DNA from 4 places in the Streptomyces sp. NPDC005863 genome. Region 2 is predicted to be linked to each of the others. Evidence: riboswitches for the same ligand, from Rfam matches in the RefSeq annotation. Region 2 holds a riboswitch; each other region holds the start of a gene.

Region 1 (4,192 bases), on a different contig from region 2:
TTCTCGTAGTCGAACACTGTGCTCTCGCTCATCTCGTGGCCGTGGTTTTCGTGGTGGTACGTGCGGTGGTGACCGTCTCGGTCAGGGTTGTGCCCGTGACCCGTGCGGGTTCCTCGCCGGGGGCGTGCACCGTGACCTCGTACCGCCCTTCGCCGGTGGCGAGTACGTCGACCCACGCCCCGTGCGGGTGGCCGCAGCGCCGTTCGCAGCCGGACCAGTGGACGGGAAGGCCGCCGGGGCCCGGCACGGCGTCCGCGCGGACGTCAGCGCGGGACTTGGCGCAGCCGGGGCGGCCGGTGCAGGCGCCGACGCCGAGCCAGGGCGCGTCGGGGGTGGTGAGGTATCCGGCGCCGCGGAGCGCGGCAAGCCGTTCCCGGGCGGCGACGTCGTCGGCGAAGCCGGGCAGCACGAAGCCGCGCCAGGGCGTGACCCGCAGCTCGTCGCCGGGCAACGGCAACAGCGCCCGCCACGCGTCGACGCTCACCCGCCCGAGCGGCGCACCGACGAGGACGGCCCGCCCGTGGACGCCGGGTGATGGCGGACCGGTGACGGGTACGTCCGGGATGGCGACGGGTACGGGTACGGGCGGACCGGTGACGGGTACGTCCGGGAGGCCGACGGGCGCCTCAGCGCCGGCGACCGGCACGTCCGGGAAACCGGCCGGTGCCTCACCAGCGGCGACCGGCACGTCCGACGGGCCGGCGGGCGCCTTCCCGGTGGCGACCAACGCGTCCGGCAAGCCGACCCCCGCCCCCGCCGCAGCGGCCACCGCAACCCCCGCCCCCTTCAACGCCCCCGCCACATCCACGTCCCGCCCCGCCGGCAGCTCCCGTACCCGCCACGCGCCGTTGCCCGCCTCGCGGGCCTCGTCCAGGAAGGCGCCGGCGGCGGCGAGGGCCGCGCGCGGTGCGTCGGTCGCGGCGATGCGGACGGCGCGCCCCGCGACCCGTACGACCGCCGTACCCCCCGATTCTGCGATCAAGGTCACATCGCCGCCCAGCCCGGCCACGTCCCCGCGGCCGTCGTCCAAGACGAACAGGAAGCGGCCGGAGAGCTGCGTCGCCCACTCCGCCCCGCAGAGGAGTCCGTCCAGCTCACGGGCCCACAACTGCACGTCGGCGTGGCCGAGTCCGTCCGTCGTGGCCAGCGGGGACGCCACCACGTTCCGGACGCGCTCGTGCCGTTCCGAGGGCAGCAGGCCCGCCCCGGTGAGCAGGCGGGAGAGTTCGCCGCCGCAGGCCTCGCCGAGCCCGCGCAGCTCGATGTTGCCCCGCGAGGTGATGCTGAGGTTGCCGTCCGCCAGGCGCTCCGCCACGTCGGCGAGCACCTCGACCTGATGGCCCGTCAAGAGGCCGCCGGGCAGCCGGAGTCGGGCCAGGCGGCCGTCGTCGGCGAGGTGCAGGCGGAGCGCTCCGGGGCAGGCGTCACCCCGGTCACGTATGGGGTATTCGCCCTGGTCTGGGGAGGGTGCTCGGGTGGGCGGCATGGCGGCGAGCATACCCACGCCGATCCGGCCGGTCGCCTCCCGAGACGGGCCGTCCCGGCAGGTGGCCGCCCCGCTCGCGGCGGGCAGGACTTACTATGCAGGCGGCGGGCGCCGAGCCCGTCGACGCCAGCGACGGCGTGGGTCCACCAGGACCCGAGGGAGGAAGCCCGGTGCGAATCCGGCGCGGTCCCGCCACTGTGAGCCCCACCCGTGGGGTGAGCCAGGAACTCCCGCCGTCCATACGACCACCCGGGGCGCGGACACCCCGAGGAAGGCCTGCGCCCGCATGCTTCTGCTGTTGTCGACCTCCGACACCGACCTGCTCAGCGCCCGCGCGGCGGGAGGCCCGGTCGACTACCGGTTCGCCAACCCCTCGCGCCTGGACCTCGACGGGCTGCCCGCCCTGCTCGACGGCGTCGACCTCGTCGTCGTACGCCTCCTCGGCGGTGTCCGCGCCTGGCAGGACGGCCTCGACCAGCTCATCGCCACCGGCCTCCCGGTCGTCGTGCTCACCGGCGAACAGGCACCCGACGCCCAGCTGATGGCGTCCTCCACCGTGCCGGTCGGCATCGCCGCCGAGGCGCACGCCTACCTGGCGCACGGCGGCCCCGCCAACCTGGAGCAGCTGGCCCGCTTCCTCTGCGACACCGTGCTGCTCACCGGCCACGGCTTCGAGCCGCCCGCGCCCGCCCCGTCCTGGGGCCCGCTGGAGCGCACGGCCCGCGCGGACGTCGAGGGCCCGACCGTCGCGGTGCTCTACTACCGCGCCCACCACATGAGCGGCAACACCGCCTTCGTGGACGCCCTGTGCGGCGCGATCGAGGACGCCGGGGCCCGCCCGCTGCCGCTGTACGTGGCCTCGCTGCGCGCCCCCGAGCCCGAGCTGATCGACGCGCTGCGCGCCGCCGACACCATCGTGACCACCGTCCTCGCGGCCGGCGGCACCAGGCCCGCCGAGGCCTCCGCGGGCGGCGACGACGAGTCGTGGGACGCGGGCGCCCTGTCCGGCCTGGACGTGCCGATCCTCCAGGCGCTCTGCCTGACCGGGTCGCGCTCCGCCTGGGAGGAGAACGACGAGGGCGTCTCGCCGCTCGACGCCGCGAGCCAGATCGCGGTGCCGGAGTTCGACGGCCGCCTCATCACGGTGCCCTTCTCCTTCAAGGAGATCGACGAGGACGGGCTCCCCGCGTACGTGGCCGACGCCGAGCGCGCGGCCCGCGTCGCCGGCATCGCCGTGCGGCACGCCCGCCTCAAGCACATCCCGGCCGCCGACAAGCGCCTCGCGCTGGTCCTCTCCGCCTACCCGACCAAGCACTCCCGCATCGGCAACGCGGTCGGCCTCGACACCCCCGCCTCCGCCGTGGCGCTGCTGCGCAGGCTGCGCGCCGAGGGGTACGACTTCGGGCCCGAGGCCGACATCCCCGGCCTGGTCTCCGGCGACGGCGACGAGCTGATCCGCGCCCTGATCGACGCGGGCGGCCACGACCAGGAGTGGCTGACCGAGGAGCAGCTCGCCGCCAACCCGGTGCGCATCCCGGCCGCCGACTACAAGCGGTGGTACGCGACGCTCCCCGCGGAGCTGCGCGAGTCCGTCGAGGGCCACTGGGGGCCGCCGCCCGGCGAGATGTTCCTGGACAGGTCCCGGGTGGGCGACGGCGGCGACCCGGAGGGCGACATCGTGCTCGCCGCCCTGCGCCGCGGCAACCTGCTCATCCTCATCCAGCCGCCGCGCGGCTTCGGCGAGAACCCGATCGCGATCTACCACGACCCGGATCTGCCGCCGTCGCACCACTACCTGGCGGCGTACCGCTGGATCGCGGCCGCCGACTCCGACGGCGGCTTCGGCGCCGACGCGATGATCCACCTCGGCAAGCACGGCAACCTGGAGTGGCTGCCCGGCAAGAACGCGGGCCTCTCCGCCGCCTGCGGCCCGGACGCCGCACTCGGCGACCTGCCGCTGATCTACCCGTTCCTGGTCAACGACCCGGGCGAGGGCACACAGGCCAAGCGCCGCGTGCACGCCACGCTCATCGACCACCTGGTGCCGCCGATGGCGCGCGCCGACTCCTACGGCGACATCGCGCGCCTGGAGCAACTCCTCGACGAGTACGCCCAGATCAGCTCCATGGACCCGGCGAAGCTGCCCGCGATCCGCGCGCAGATCTGGACGCTCATCCAGGCCGCCAAGCTCGACCACGACCTGGGTCTGGAGGACCGTCCGGACGACGACGGCTTCGACGACTTCCTGCTGCACGTCGACGGCTGGCTCTGCGAGATCAAGGACATGCAGATCCGCGACGGTCTGCACGTGCTGGGCGCGGCCCCGGCCGGCGCCGACCGCGTCAACCTCGTCCTCGCGATCCTGCGGGCCCGCCAGGTCTGGGGCGGCACCACCGCACTGCCGGGTCTGCGCGAGGCCCTCGGTCTCGACGAGTCCGCGGCGACCCGCACCGGCGCCGACGAGGCCGAGGAGAAGGCCCGCGCGCTGGTCCAGGCGATGGACGACGCGGACTGGGACCTCGCCGCGCTCCCCACCGACCAGGGTGAACAGGTCGCCGCCGTCCTGGAGTTCGCGGCCCGCGAGGTCGTCCCGCGCCTCGCAGGCACGACCGCCGAGCTCGACCACGCGGTGCACGCCCTGAACGGCGGCTTCGTCCCCGCGGGCCCCTCGGGCTCCCCGCTGCGCGGCCTGGTCAACGTCCTGCC
Region 2 (4,192 bases):
CGGGCTCGTCGACCTGGATGACCGAAGTCCCGGCCGCCTCAAGGTCGTTGACCTCGTCGCGCAGGGCGAGCGCGACCTGGCGGGCGGTGTCGCCGAGCGGCTGGTCGTCGCGGACGAAGGACCAGGCGAGCATGGTGACGGGGCCGGTGAGCATGCCCTTGACGGGGCGGCTCGTCAGCGACTGCGCGTACGTCGTCCAGCGGACCGTCATCGGCTCGGGCCGTGAGATGTCGCCGGCGAGGACCGGCGGGCGGACGTAACGGGTGCCGTAGGACTGCACCCAGCCGTGCTGCGTGGCGAGGTAGCCGGTCAGCTGCTCGGCGAAGTACTGCACCATGTCGTTGCGTTCGGGCTCGCCGTGCACCAGGACGTCGATGCCCGCCTTCTCCTGGAAGGACAGGACCTCGCGGATCTCGTTCCTGATGCGCTCCTCGTATCCGTCCGTGTCGATCCGTCCGGCCCGCAGGTCGGCGCGGGCGGTGCGCAGTTCGGTGGTCTGCGGGAAGGAGCCGATGGTCGTCGTCGGAAGCAGCGGCAGACCGAGAGCGGCGCGCTGGGCAGCCGCGCGCTCCGCGTATGGCTGCGAACGGCGGGCGTCGGCGTCGGTGACCGCGGCGGTGCGGGCGCGGACGGCCGGGTCGCGGGTGAGGGCGGAACCGGCGCGGGAGGCCAGGTCGGCGCGGTTCGCGGTGAGTTCGGCCGCGATGGCGCCGGTGCCCTGCGAGAGTCCGCGCGCCAGCACCGAGATCTCCTGCGTCTTCTGCCGGGCGAAGGCGAGCCAGCGTGCGACCTGCGGATCGATGTCCCGCTCGGCGCCGGCGTCCAGCGGGACGTGCAGGAGCGAGCAGGACGCGGCGACGTCCACGCGGTCGGCGAGACCGAGGAGCGTGCCCAGCGTGGCGAGGGACTTCTCCAGATCGTTGATCCAGATGTTGCGGCCGTTGACGACGCCCGCGACAAGCCGCTTGCCCGACAACCCGCCGACGGAGGCGAGGTCGCCGAGGTTGGCGGCGGCTGTCTCGGTGAAGTCGAGGGCCAGACCGTCGACCGGCGCCTTGGCCAGGATGCCCAGCGCGTCACCGAGGCGCCCGAAGTACGAGGCGACCAACAGTTTGGGGCGGTCGGTGAGGGCCCCGAGGTCGCGGTAGGCGCGCTCGGCGGCGTTCAACTCGGCCCGCGTGCGGTCCTGGACCAGGGCGGGCTCGTCCAGCTGGACCCACTCGGCGCCCGCCGCACGCAGGTCCGCGAGCACCTCGGCGTACACGGGCAGCAGCCGGTCGATGAGCGTCAGCGGGTCGAAGTCCGCGGCCACGCCCGGCGCGGGCTTGGCGAGCAGGAGGTAGGTCACGGGGCCCACGAGGACGGGGCGTGCCGTGTGCCCGATCGCGAGGGCTTCCGTCAGCTCGGTGACCTGCTTGGCGGAGTCGGCCCGGAACACGGTGTCGGGGCCCAACTCGGGCACCAGATAGTGGTAGTTGGTGTCGAACCACTTCGTCATCTCCAGCGGCGCCACGTCCTGCGTGCCGCGCGCCATCGCGAAGTAGCCGTCGAGGGCGTCGGCCTGGACGGCCGCGCGGTGCCGCTCGGGGACAGCGCCGACCATGACACTGGTGTCGAGAGCGTGGTCGTAGTACGAGAAGTCCCCGGTCGGCACCTCGTCGATGCCGGCGTCGGCCAACTGCTGCCAGTTGGAACGGCGCAGGTCCGCCGCGGTCTCCCGGAGGGCGGCAGCGGTGGCGCGGCCCTTCCAGTACCCCTCGACGGCCTTCTTCAGTTCCCGGTTCTGACCCTGGCGGGGGTAGCCGTACACGGTGGCTCGTGCCGCCGCGGCCGCGGGCTGCGCTGTCACGGAACTCTCCTTCGCGAGATGTGTCCTGGTTCTCCCGGAGACCGGACATGGCGCGAAGGGACGACCGACCGGGCGGACCACGTCGCGGGCGGATGCCGCGCGTGCCGCTCGATATGTACGCCGACCCGCCCACGAGGTCACCGAAAGGGCCGCACGCGATCGGTCGCGTGCGGGCAACGGGCAGGTCTTCGGACTCGCGGGCACGTCGCGTGTCGGCCGGACACGGGACACCTACTGGCCGTCGCTTCCCGGACCCGGTCGGGTCCAGTGCTGTTGACGGCGGTCGTTCCCACTCACCGCTGCGGGGCAGTCCCGGATTCCCACCGGGTTCCCTCTTACGACGCATCCCGCCTGGCGGACGGGGCGAACCAGCTGCACCGCTCACCCTAGGCGCACGCCAACCGATCGCCCACCCCGGCCCGCATGTCGGAATGTGAAGCGGGTCACGAGCGTGACAGCGGCTGTGCCCAGGACCGGCTGTCAGTGGGTGGGGCTAGCGTGGGGAGAGATGAGCCCGGCGCGAGCGAACGAAGGTGGACCATGACCACATTGGAGAACCGGCCGAACACCGCACTCCTTGTCATCGACGTGCAGCAGGACGTCGTCGAGGGGAGCCACCGGCGCGACGAGGTCGTCGCGAACATCTCCGGACTCGTCGAGCGGGCGCGGCAGGAAGGGGTTCCGGTCGTCTGGGTGCAGCACTTCGACGAGGGACTCACGCGCGGGAGCGACGGCTGGCGGCTCGTCCCTGAACTCACCCCCATGGACGCCGAGCCGATCGTCGAGAAGAGCTACGGCGACGCGTTCGAGGACACCACGCTGGAGGCCGTGCTGTCACGGCTCGGGGTGGGGCGGCTCCTGGTCACGGGCGCGGAGACCGACGCGTGCATCCGCTCGACCCTCCACGGCGCGTTCGTCAGGGGGTACGACACGACGCTGGTGAGCGACGCCCATACGACGGTCGACAAGACCGCATGGGGCGCGCCGACGCCGGACTTGGTCGTCGCACACACGAACCTGTACTGGGCCCGCCAGGCGGCGCCGGGTCGGGCGGCGGGGGCGGTCGAGACCAAGAACGTCGTCTTCGACAACGCCTCCTGACGAGCCGCGCCTCCTGACGACCCGGACGCCATGGGCCGCGCCCCGGCCGCGACTCAGTGACTGCCCACGAGACCCAGGCCGGGTCCGCCGGACAGCAGCGGGCGCAGGGCCGCCTGCGCCCGCTCGAAGTAACCCGGGACCTTCGTCGCGCTCTGGGCGTACCGCACGGCGTTCGCCAACTGGGCGGCCTCCGCGGCGCCCGCGGCCTCGGCGGCCCCGGTGGCTCCGGCTGCCCCCGCGGTCTCGACCGCCGCCGCTGCGAGCGGCACCGCGGCGGGCCAGGCCATCACCACGAGCGTGACGAGCAGAGCCGCGCCGAGGCCGATGGCGAGCCACTTCTTCAGCTCCCTGCCGTCGGCGTCGTTGTCGTCCCAGTACTGTTGCATCGCGGGCAGCAGCACGAGCTGATGCTGGTTCTCCAGTTCGCGCAGGCGCCGGGCGACCCTGTTGAGCACTTCGAGGGGCGCGCCCTGCGGCAGGGGGGTGGTGTGGATCTCGTACAGCACCAGGCCGTCCTTGCCGATGCCGTCGGGACGGAACGTGGGTTTGTAGCAGATCCATTCGTACTTGACGCTGCCGGGCGCCCCCGTGGCGGCCTGGGTCGGCAGGAGCGGGTAGTACAGCTCGTGCCAGTACGGACGCCAGGTCGACCGGCGCACCTCGATCCGCGTCGGGACGCCGAGGCTCACCCGCCCGGCGCGTTGCAGGGAGAGCATCTCCTGGAGGGCCGGGTCGATGACGAAGCGTTTCAGGGTGTCCATCTTGTGCTTGAGGTCTTCGACCTCGGCGTCCTTGGCCTCGTCGACCGTGGTCACCTCGACGAGTTCGAGGAGCAGGGTCGTGCCCTCGGTCCGGACGCCGAGGATGTCCGAGCGGAGCTGCCGGCCGGACGTCTGCGTCTTGATGTTGCGCCGCAGGGCGTCGCGGCCGAACACATTGCGGTACTCACGGAGGATCCACTTGGCGAGGATCTCGGTCACACCGCGGAACCGCTTGGTGTTCAGATAGCTGATCTCGCTGATGACCTCGGAGTCCGGGTAGCGCTGCGTGTAGTACTTCGTGAAGCACTCGACCATGTAGTACTCCGCGGTGAGCCCCTCCAGGTACCGCCGCATGGCGTCGATGTTGCCGTTGGCGTCCGCGCCGACCTTGCGGGTCGGCAGCGTGCAGAAGGAGTCCAGGAGCCGGATGTCCGCCATGGCGCTCCCGCTAGCCGTTCTCGGAGAAGTCGGAGCCGACCTC
Region 3 (4,192 bases), on a different contig from region 2:
GACAGCGACCCCCGCAAGCCCATGGTGATGGCCTACCTCTGGCTGGGCGGACTGCAGGAAACCCTGGTCGGGACGTTGCTGGACTGATCGGTGCGGCCCTCGCCACACTTAGGTGCAGAGGGCAGCAAAATTTGTTGTAGTAGACAGGTTCCGTTCATCGGGCGGGCCGTTCGCTCAGCGGATCCTCAAATCCGGATAACGATCGCGTCACGGCATTGCCCTGCTTTGCCATGTCTAGGGCGCTTTGTCCGCTTCTCCCTGTGTTCTGCGCCACAGGTGGCTCATTTCCTCACTTCGTTCACCGTGATACATCTTCACGACCGCTCGGCGACGCCACCCATGTCGCCGAGGGCGCTTCAGCCGGCAGACCGCCGGTAGCACTCCATCCATATCCGGGGGGATCAGGACCTGATCCGCAGCCACAACGCAGATGTGCGGGCGCGGATCAGCATGGAGAAAGGCGTCACCATGACCTCAGTGCAGGTCGAAGAGCACCACGGCGAGCCTGGCGGCAATGGTGTCGTGCAGGGCGGCCCGTCCGGCGAGGGCGAGGGTTACCAGCGCGGGCTCGGAGCCCGGCAGATCCAGATGATCGCGATCGGCGGTGCCATCGGCACCGGCCTGTTCCTCGGCGCGGGCAAGGCCATCCACAAGGCCGGTCCCAGCCTCATCCTGGCGTACGCCATCGCGGGCCTCGTCATCTTCTTCATCATGCGGGCGCTCGGCGAGCTCCTCATGTACCGGCCCGTGTCCGGCTCCTTCTCGGAGTACGCACGCGAGTTCATGGGCCCGTTCTTCGGATTCGTGACCGGCTGGACGTACTGGCTCTTCTGGGTCGTCACCGGCATCACGGAAGTCACCGCGGCCGCCCAGTACATGCAGTACTGGACCCACGACTCGTTCCCACAATGGGCCTACGCGCTCGTCTTCACCGTCATCCTGTACGGCGCGAACCTCATCTCCGTGAAGCTCTTCGGTGAGCTGGAGTTCTGGTTCTCGATGGTCAAGGTCACCGCCATCATCGGCATGATCCTGATCTGCGTCGGCATCCTCACCATCGGCTTCTCCGACGCCGGTGACACCGCGTCGGTGACCCACCTCTGGGACGAGGGCGGCTTCTTCCCCAACGGCATCGGCTCCACGCTGATGACCCTGCAGATCGTGATGTTCGCCTTCCTCGCCGTCGAGCTGGTCGGCGTCACCGCGGGCGAGTCCAAGGACCCCAAGACCGTCCTGCCCAAGGCCATCAACACCGTGCCGTGGCGCATCGCCGTCTTCTACGTCGGCGCGCTGATCATGATCCTGTCGGTGGTCCCGTGGACCTCATTCAAGCCGGGCGTCTCGCCGTTCGTGAAGGCCTTCGAGGAGATGGGTCTCGGCGTCGGCGCCGCCATCGTGAACTTCGTGGTCCTCACCGCCGCGCTCTCCTCCTGCAACTCCGGCATGTACTCCACCGGCCGCATGCTGCGCGACCTGGCGCTCAACGGCCAGGGCCCGAAGTTCTTCACCAAGCTCACGAAGAACGGCCTGCCGCTGACCGGCACCACCGTCTCGGCCGCGTTCATGCTCGTCGGCGTCTGGATCAACTACCAGTGGCCGGGCGAGGCGTTCAACTACGTCGTCTCCTTCGCGACCATCTCCGGCATGTGGGCCTGGATCATGATCCTGTGCTGCCAGATCCGCTACCGCCGCAAGGCCGACCGCGGCGAGCTGCCGCAGTCCACCTTCCGGGCGCCCGGAGCCCCGTACACCAGCTGGTTCGCGCTGCTCTTCATCGGCATGGTCATCGTGATGATGGGCGTCGACAAGGACGCGCGGATCTCGCTGTACGCCGCCCCGGTCTGGGCCGCGATCCTGACCGTGTCGTACCTGGTGCTCAAGAGCCGCAACCCGCAGGCCGCGGCCTTCAACCGGCAGAAGGTCGGCGTCCAGGGCGGTACGTCCGACAGGGACCCGCTCGACAAGGACTGACCGGCCGTCCCCAAGGCCGCTGTCCAGCATGTGGGCCCGCCCGTACCACACTTCGGTACGATGCGGGCCCTCTGCTTATCCTGGCTCCCATGCTGACCATCACCCAGGCCCTCCACGACCAGATCGTCGCGCACGCGCGCAAGGACCACCCCGACGAGGCCTGCGGCGTGGTCGCGGGACCGGAGGGCACCGACCGGCCCGAGCGGTTCATTCCGATGCTCAACGCCGCGCGCTCGCCCACGTTCTACGAGTTCGACTCGGGTGACCTGCTCAAGCTCTACCGCGATCTCGACGACCGCGACGAGGAGCCGGTGATCGTCTACCACTCGCACACGGCGACCGAGGCCTACCCCTCGCGCACCGACATCACGTACGCCAACGAGCCCGGCGCGCACTACGTCCTGGTCTCCACCGCCGACACCGACGGCGCGGGCCCCTTCCAGTTCCGCTCGTACCGGATCGTGGACGGCGAGGTCACCGAGGAAGAGGTAAAGGTCGTCGAGGCATACTGAGCTTTACTCATGAGGGCGGCAGGACCCAGGAAGCCGGTGCGAACCCGGCACGGTCCCGCCACTGTGACCCCGTTCCACCCGGCAAGCAGCGCCGGGGCCGGGGGAGTCAGGAACTGACCTGCCGCCCTTCTCCACGCAACACAGGGGACGCGGAAATCCCCTGGAGGAGGCAGCTCAGCCATGTCCCGCCGTCACCGCCACCCCGGCATACGCGCACTCGCCGCGGCCACCCTGCTCGTCCCGCTCGCCGCGTGCTCGTCCTCCGGTTCCGGAGGTGACGCGAAACCCGCCGCCAAGGCCGCCGGATTCCCGTACACCGTCACCAACTGCGGTGTGCGGACGACGTACGACGCACCCCCGAAGCGCGCCGTCACCATGAACCAGCACACCACCGAGGTGATGCTGGAACTCGGCCTCGCCGACCGCATCGCGGGCACCGCCTACCTCGACGACAAGGTCCTGCCGAAGTACGAGAAGGCGTACACGTCACGCCCCGCGCTCGCCGAGGAGTACCCCTCGTACGAGAAGCTGCTCGCCGCCAACCCCGACTTCGTGTACGGCGGTTACCCGAGCGCCTTCCTCGCGGGCGACGGCCGCGGCCGCCCCGCGCTCGCCAAGTCGGGCATCAAGACCCGCCTGAACGTCGAGGGCTGCGCGAAGAAGCCGGTCTCCATGGACGACGTCTACCGCGAGGTCCGCGAGGTCGGCGCCACCTTCGGGGTGCGCGGCCGCGCCGAGAAGTGGGTCGAGGGCGCCCGCAGCGAACTGGCCGCCACCGCGGCGAAGTCCCGGGGCAAGAAGCGGCACTCCGTCTTCGTCTACGACAGCGGCGACAAGACCGCGTTCACCGCGGGCGGCCGCGGCATCGGCAACGACATCATCGAACGGGCCGGCGGCCGCAACGTCTTCGCCGACGTCGACAAGTCCTTCACCGACGCCTCCTGGGAGAAGGTGGTCGAGCGCGGGCCCGAGACCATCCTGATCCTCGACTACGGCGCGACGACGGTCGCCCAGAAGAAGAAGCGCCTCCTGGACGACCCGGCCCTCCAGGACGTCCCGGCCGTCAAGAACAAGAGCTTCGCGGTGCTGCGGCTGTCGGACGTGGTCACCGGCGTACGAGCACCGCAGGCGGTGAGGAAGCTGGCGGCGCAGCTGTGAGGGGCATCCAGCCCGCGCGGCGGCTCATTCAGCCTGTCGGGCGACTCATTCAGCCCGCGGGGCGGATCCTTCAGCCCGCGGGGCGACTCATCCAGCCCGTGGGGCGGATCTTTCAGCCCGTCCGGCGTTTGAGGACGAGCCCGAAGGGCGATCGACGGGACGCACGGGGGCGCCGCCTCCTCACCCTGACAGGGCTCACCGTGGCCCTCGCGGCAGCGATACTCGCCGGGCTGGCCTTGGGCTCCGTCCGCATCCCGCCGGGCGACGTGGTCGAGGCCCTGACGGGCAGGGCGGAGCCCTCCCCCTTCCGCACCATCGTGCTGGACGTCCGCCTCCCCAGGGTCCTGCTCGGCGCAGCCGTAGGCGCGGGACTCGCCGTCATCGGCACCGTCCTGCAGGCCCTCGTCCGCAACCCCCTCGCCGACCCGTTCCTGCTCGGCGTCTCCTCCGGCGCCTCCGTCGGCGCGGTCTCCGCGATCGTGCTCGGCGGCGTCTTCGGGCTCGGCGCAGCCCTGTCGACCACCGTCACCATCCCGGCCGCCTCCTTCGCG
Region 4 (4,192 bases), on a different contig from region 2:
ACCGGCATCCTCGCCACGATGCCGTACATCGCGCTCCAACTGGTCGGCATCCAGGCCGTTCTCGACGTCATGGGCATCGGTGGCGGCCCGGACACCAACTGGTTCGTCAAGGACCTGCCGCTGCTGATCGCGTTCGCGGTGCTCGCCGCGTACACGTACTCCTCGGGGCTGCGCGCGCCCGCGCTGATCGCGTTCGTGAAGGACGGGCTGATCTACCTCGTCATCACCGTCGCGATCATCTACATCCCGATCAAGCTCGGCGGCTTCGACGACATCTTCGCCAAGGCCGGCGACGCCTTCGGGGTGGTCAACGAGGGCACGGGCAAACCGCGCGGCGCCCTCGCGCCGCCCGAGGCCGGCCAGTGGACGTACGCGACGCTGGCGCTCGGCTCGGCGCTCGCGCTCTTCATGTACCCGCACTCGATCACGGCGACGCTCTCCTCCAAGAACCGCAACGTCATCCGCCGCAACACCACGATCCTGCCGCTCTATTCGCTGATGCTGGGCCTGCTCGCGCTGCTCGGCTTCATGGCGATCGCGGCCGGGGTCAAGGTCGACAACGGTCAGCTGGCCATCCCGCAGCTCTTCGAGGACATGTTCCCCGACTGGTTCACCGGCGTCGCCTTCGCCGCGATCGGCATCGGCGCGCTCGTGCCCGCCGCGATCATGTCCATCGCGGCCGCGAACCTCTTCACCCGCAACATCTACAAGGACTTCATCAAGCCCGACGCGACGCCCGAGCAGGAGACCAAGGTCTCCAAGCTGGTCTCGCTCCTGGTGAAGGTGGGCGCCCTCATCTTCGTCCTCGGCATGGACAAGACCGTGGCGATCAACTTCCAGCTGCTCGGCGGCATCTGGATCCTGCAGACCATGCCCGCGCTGGTCGGCGGCCTGTTCACCCGGTGGTTCCACCGCTGGGCGCTGCTCGCGGGATGGGCGGTCGGCATGGTCTACGGCACGCTGGCCGCGTACGGCGTCGCCTCGCCCACGCAGAAGCACTTCGGCGGCTCGTCCGACACGATCCCCGGCATCGGCGAGATCGGCTACATCGGCCTCACCGCCTTCGTCCTGAACGTGGTGGTCACCGTGGTCCTCACCTTCGTCCTGAAGGCGCTGAAGGCCCCCGAGGGCGTCGACGAGACGTCTCCGGAGGACTACACGGCGGACGCGGGCGACCCCGGCGTCGTGGAGGAACTGCCCCCGGCCACCGCGGGCGCCGGCCACTGACCCCGCTCCCGCGGGGCTGAGTCCGCTCCCGCACCGCCGACGCACGAGGGCCGCCGGAAAACCGGCGGCCCTTTGTCGTGCGCTGTTGCACACTGCGCCCCATGGACATCACGATCAGAGCGGCACACCCCGAGGAGTACGCGGCGCTGGGCGACCTCACCGCGCAGGCCTATCTCGACGACGGACACCTGGACTACGGCGCGGAGGACCACTACCTGCCCGTGCTGCGGGACGTGGCGGGGCGCGCGGCGCACGCCGAGATCCTGGTGGCCGTGGCGGACGACGGCGCGCTGCTCGGCGGGGTCACCTTCGTGCCGTCCGGCGGCGCGCTGGCCGACATCGCGCGGGGCGACGAGACGGAGATCCGCATGCTGGCGGTCTCGCCCGCGGCGCGCGGCCGCGGGGTCGGCGAACTGCTCGTCCGCGCATGCCTGCAGCGGTCCAGGGAGGCGGGCAGGCGCCGGCTCGTGCTGTCCTCCTCGCCCTCCATGCGGACCGCACACCGGCTCTACGAACGCCTCGGCTTCGTGCGGACCCCGGAGCGCGACTGGTGCCCGCTGCCCGACCTCCCGCTGCTCACCTACGCGTTGACACTCTAGGCCCCACCCTCCGCGATCCGACACAAGATGTGGGCCTGCTTCCGCGAGCCGACACAAGATGTATGCTCGTGCTCGCTGTCGCCGCAGGGGAATCCGGTGCAAGTCCGGAACTGTCCCGCAACGGTGGACGTGTACGCCTTTGTCGTACGCGGAGTCCGAAGACCTGCCGGCAGCGCACCCGTGCCGTCCGGCCCGGGTGCCGACCGTCCGGGCCTCGTGGAATGGGCCGGTGGACGCGGTACGCCGCCCTGTCCGGGTGCGCCCGTGTGTGCCGTCCCCTCGCGCAGGCCCAGAGCCGAGCGAGGGAGAGCTCCACGTGACCATCGCGCCTGCCGAACCTGCGTCAGCGCGGGCACCGCGACCCAGTGCCAGCACCGACAGCACCGACAGCACCGAGGGTGCCGACGCGCCGGGGACCGCGCTGCTGCGCACCCTGACCGACCTCACCGCCGACCTCCCCGACGCCGACCCCGGCCGGGTCGCCGCCGCCGCGCTGCGCGGCCGCTCGGCCAGGGCCGACGAGGCGGAGCTGCGCACGCTCGCGACCGAGGCGGCCGCGGGGCTCATCTCCGAGGACCCGGCGTACTCCAAGCTCGCCGCCCGGCTGCTCTCCCTCTCCGTCGCCGCCGAGGCCGCCACGCAGGGCGTGCGCTCCTTCACCGAGTCGATCGCGGTCGGCCACCGCGAGGGCCTGATCGCCGACCGCACCGCCGACTTCGTCGCCGCGCACGCCGCCCGGCTCGACGCGCTCGTGGACACCGCGCTCGCCGACGGCGCCGACTTCCGCTTCGGCTACTTCGGCCTGCGCACGCTGCATAGCCGCTATCTGCTGCGCCACCCCCTCACCCGGCAGGTCATCGAGACGCCGCAGCACTTCATGCTGCGCGTGGCGAGCGGCCTGGCCGAGGACGGCAGCGTCCGCGCGCTCGACGAGGTCGCCGCGCTGTACCGCCTGATGAGCCGCCTGGACTACCTGCCGTCCTCGCCGACGCTCTTCAACTCCGGCACCCGCCACCCGCAGATGTCCTCCTGCTACCTCCTCGACTCCCCGCTGGACGAGCTGGACTCGATCTACGACCGCTACCACCAGGTCGCCCGGCTCTCCAAGCACGCGGGTGGCATCGGCCTCTCGTACTCCCGGATCCGCTCCCGCGGTTCGCTGATCCGCGGCACCAACGGGCACTCCAACGGCATCGTGCCGTTCCTGAAGACGCTGGACGCCTCGGTCGCCGCGGTCAACCAGGGCGGGCGGCGCAAGGGCGCGGCCGCGGTCTACCTGGAGACCTGGCACTCCGACATCGAGGAGTTCCTGGAGCTGCGCGACAACACCGGTGAGGACGCGCGCCGCACGCACAACCTCAACCTCGCGCACTGGATCCCGGACGAGTTCATGCGCCGGGTCGCCGCCGACCTGCCGTGGTCGCTCTTCTCGCCGTCCGACGTGCCGGGCCTCGTCGACCTGTGGGGCGACGACTTCGACGCCGCGTACCGCGCGGCGGAGGCCGCGGGCCTGGCCAAGAAGACCATCCCGGCCCGTGAGCTGTACGGCCGCATGATGCGCACCCTCGCGCAGACCGGCAACGGCTGGATGACGTTCAAGGACGCCGCCAACCGCACCGCCAACCAGACCGCCGAGCCCGGCCACACCGTGCACTCCTCGAACCTGTGCACGGAGATCCTGGAGGTCACGGACGACGGCGAGACGGCGGTCTGCAACCTCGGCTCGGTCAACCTCGGCGCGTTCGTGGAGAACGGCGACATCGACTGGGAGCGCCTCGACGCGACCGTCCGCACGGCCGTCACCTTCCTGGACCGCGTCGTCGACATCAACTTCTACCCGACCGAGCAGGCCGGCCGCTCCAACGCCAAGTGGCGCCCGGTGGGCCTCGGCGCGATGGGTCTGCAGGACGTCTTCTTCCAGCTGCGGCTGCCCTTCGACTCCCCCGAGGCGCGCGCCCTCTCCACCCGCATCGCCGAGCGCATCATGCTCGCCGCGTACGAGGCCTCCGCCGACCTCGCCGAGCGGAGCGGCCCGCTGCCCGCCTGGGAGAAGACCCGCACCGCACGCGGCATCCTGCACCCCGACCACTACGACGTGGAGCTGACCTGGCCGGAGCGGTGGGCGGCGCTGCGGGAACGTATCGCCGCGACCGGCATGCGCAACTCGCTGCTGCTCGCCATCGCGCCGACCGCGACCATCGCGTCCATCGCCGGCGTGTACGAGTGCATCGAGCCGCAGGTCTCCAACCTCTTCAAGCGCGAGACGCTCTCGGGTGAGTTCCTCCAGGTCAACGCCTATCTGGTGGAGGAGCTGAAGCGGCTGGGCGTCTGGGACGCGCAGACCCGCGAGGCGCTGCGCGAGGCCA

The links. A riboswitch is a leader RNA that binds a small molecule or an ion and turns the genes downstream of it on or off. The one in region 2 is predicted to bind cobalamin.
Region 1: linked by a shared signal. The riboswitch ahead of cobN (cobaltochelatase subunit CobN) and the one ahead of metE (5-methyltetrahydropteroyltriglutamate--homocysteine S-methyltransferase) in region 2 are both predicted to bind cobalamin.
Region 3: linked by a shared signal. The riboswitch ahead of ACFYO9_RS37190 (ABC transporter substrate-binding protein) and the one ahead of metE (5-methyltetrahydropteroyltriglutamate--homocysteine S-methyltransferase) in region 2 are both predicted to bind cobalamin.
Region 4: linked by a shared signal. The riboswitch ahead of ACFYO9_RS02695 (ribonucleoside-diphosphate reductase subunit alpha) and the one ahead of metE (5-methyltetrahydropteroyltriglutamate--homocysteine S-methyltransferase) in region 2 are both predicted to bind cobalamin.

The regions. Positions count from the first base shown of each region.
Region 1 covers NZ_JBIAII010000005.1:305,511-309,702, forward strand. The annotation lists gene ACFYO9_RS20415 (precorrin-8X methylmutase) at 1-32, opposite strand, end outside; gene ACFYO9_RS20420 (cobalamin biosynthesis protein CobG) at 29-1,486, opposite strand; cobalamin riboswitch at 1,605-1,737, shown strand; gene cobN (cobaltochelatase subunit CobN) at 1,773-4,192, shown strand, end outside.
Region 2 covers NZ_JBIAII010000002.1:109,479-113,670, reverse strand. The annotation lists gene metE (5-methyltetrahydropteroyltriglutamate--homocysteine S-methyltransferase) at 1-1,849, opposite strand, end outside; cobalamin riboswitch at 2,011-2,237, opposite strand; gene ACFYO9_RS06825 (cysteine hydrolase family protein) at 2,390-2,950, shown strand; gene ACFYO9_RS06820 (hypothetical protein) at 3,004-4,149, opposite strand; gene ACFYO9_RS06815 (type II secretion system protein GspG) at 4,160-4,192, opposite strand, start outside.
Region 3 covers NZ_JBIAII010000017.1:139,184-143,375, forward strand. The annotation lists gene ACFYO9_RS37175 (DUF2017 domain-containing protein) at 1-87, shown strand, start outside; gene ACFYO9_RS37180 (amino acid permease) at 469-1,971, shown strand; gene ACFYO9_RS37185 (M67 family metallopeptidase) at 2,061-2,483, shown strand; cobalamin riboswitch at 2,447-2,620, shown strand; gene ACFYO9_RS37190 (ABC transporter substrate-binding protein) at 2,664-3,641, shown strand; gene ACFYO9_RS37195 (FecCD family ABC transporter permease) at 3,770-4,192, shown strand, end outside.
Region 4 covers NZ_JBIAII010000001.1:644,428-648,619, forward strand. The annotation lists gene mctP (monocarboxylate uptake permease MctP) at 1-1,227, shown strand, start outside; gene ACFYO9_RS02690 (GNAT family N-acetyltransferase) at 1,329-1,826, shown strand; cobalamin riboswitch at 1,876-2,012, shown strand; gene ACFYO9_RS02695 (ribonucleoside-diphosphate reductase subunit alpha) at 2,143-4,192, shown strand, end outside.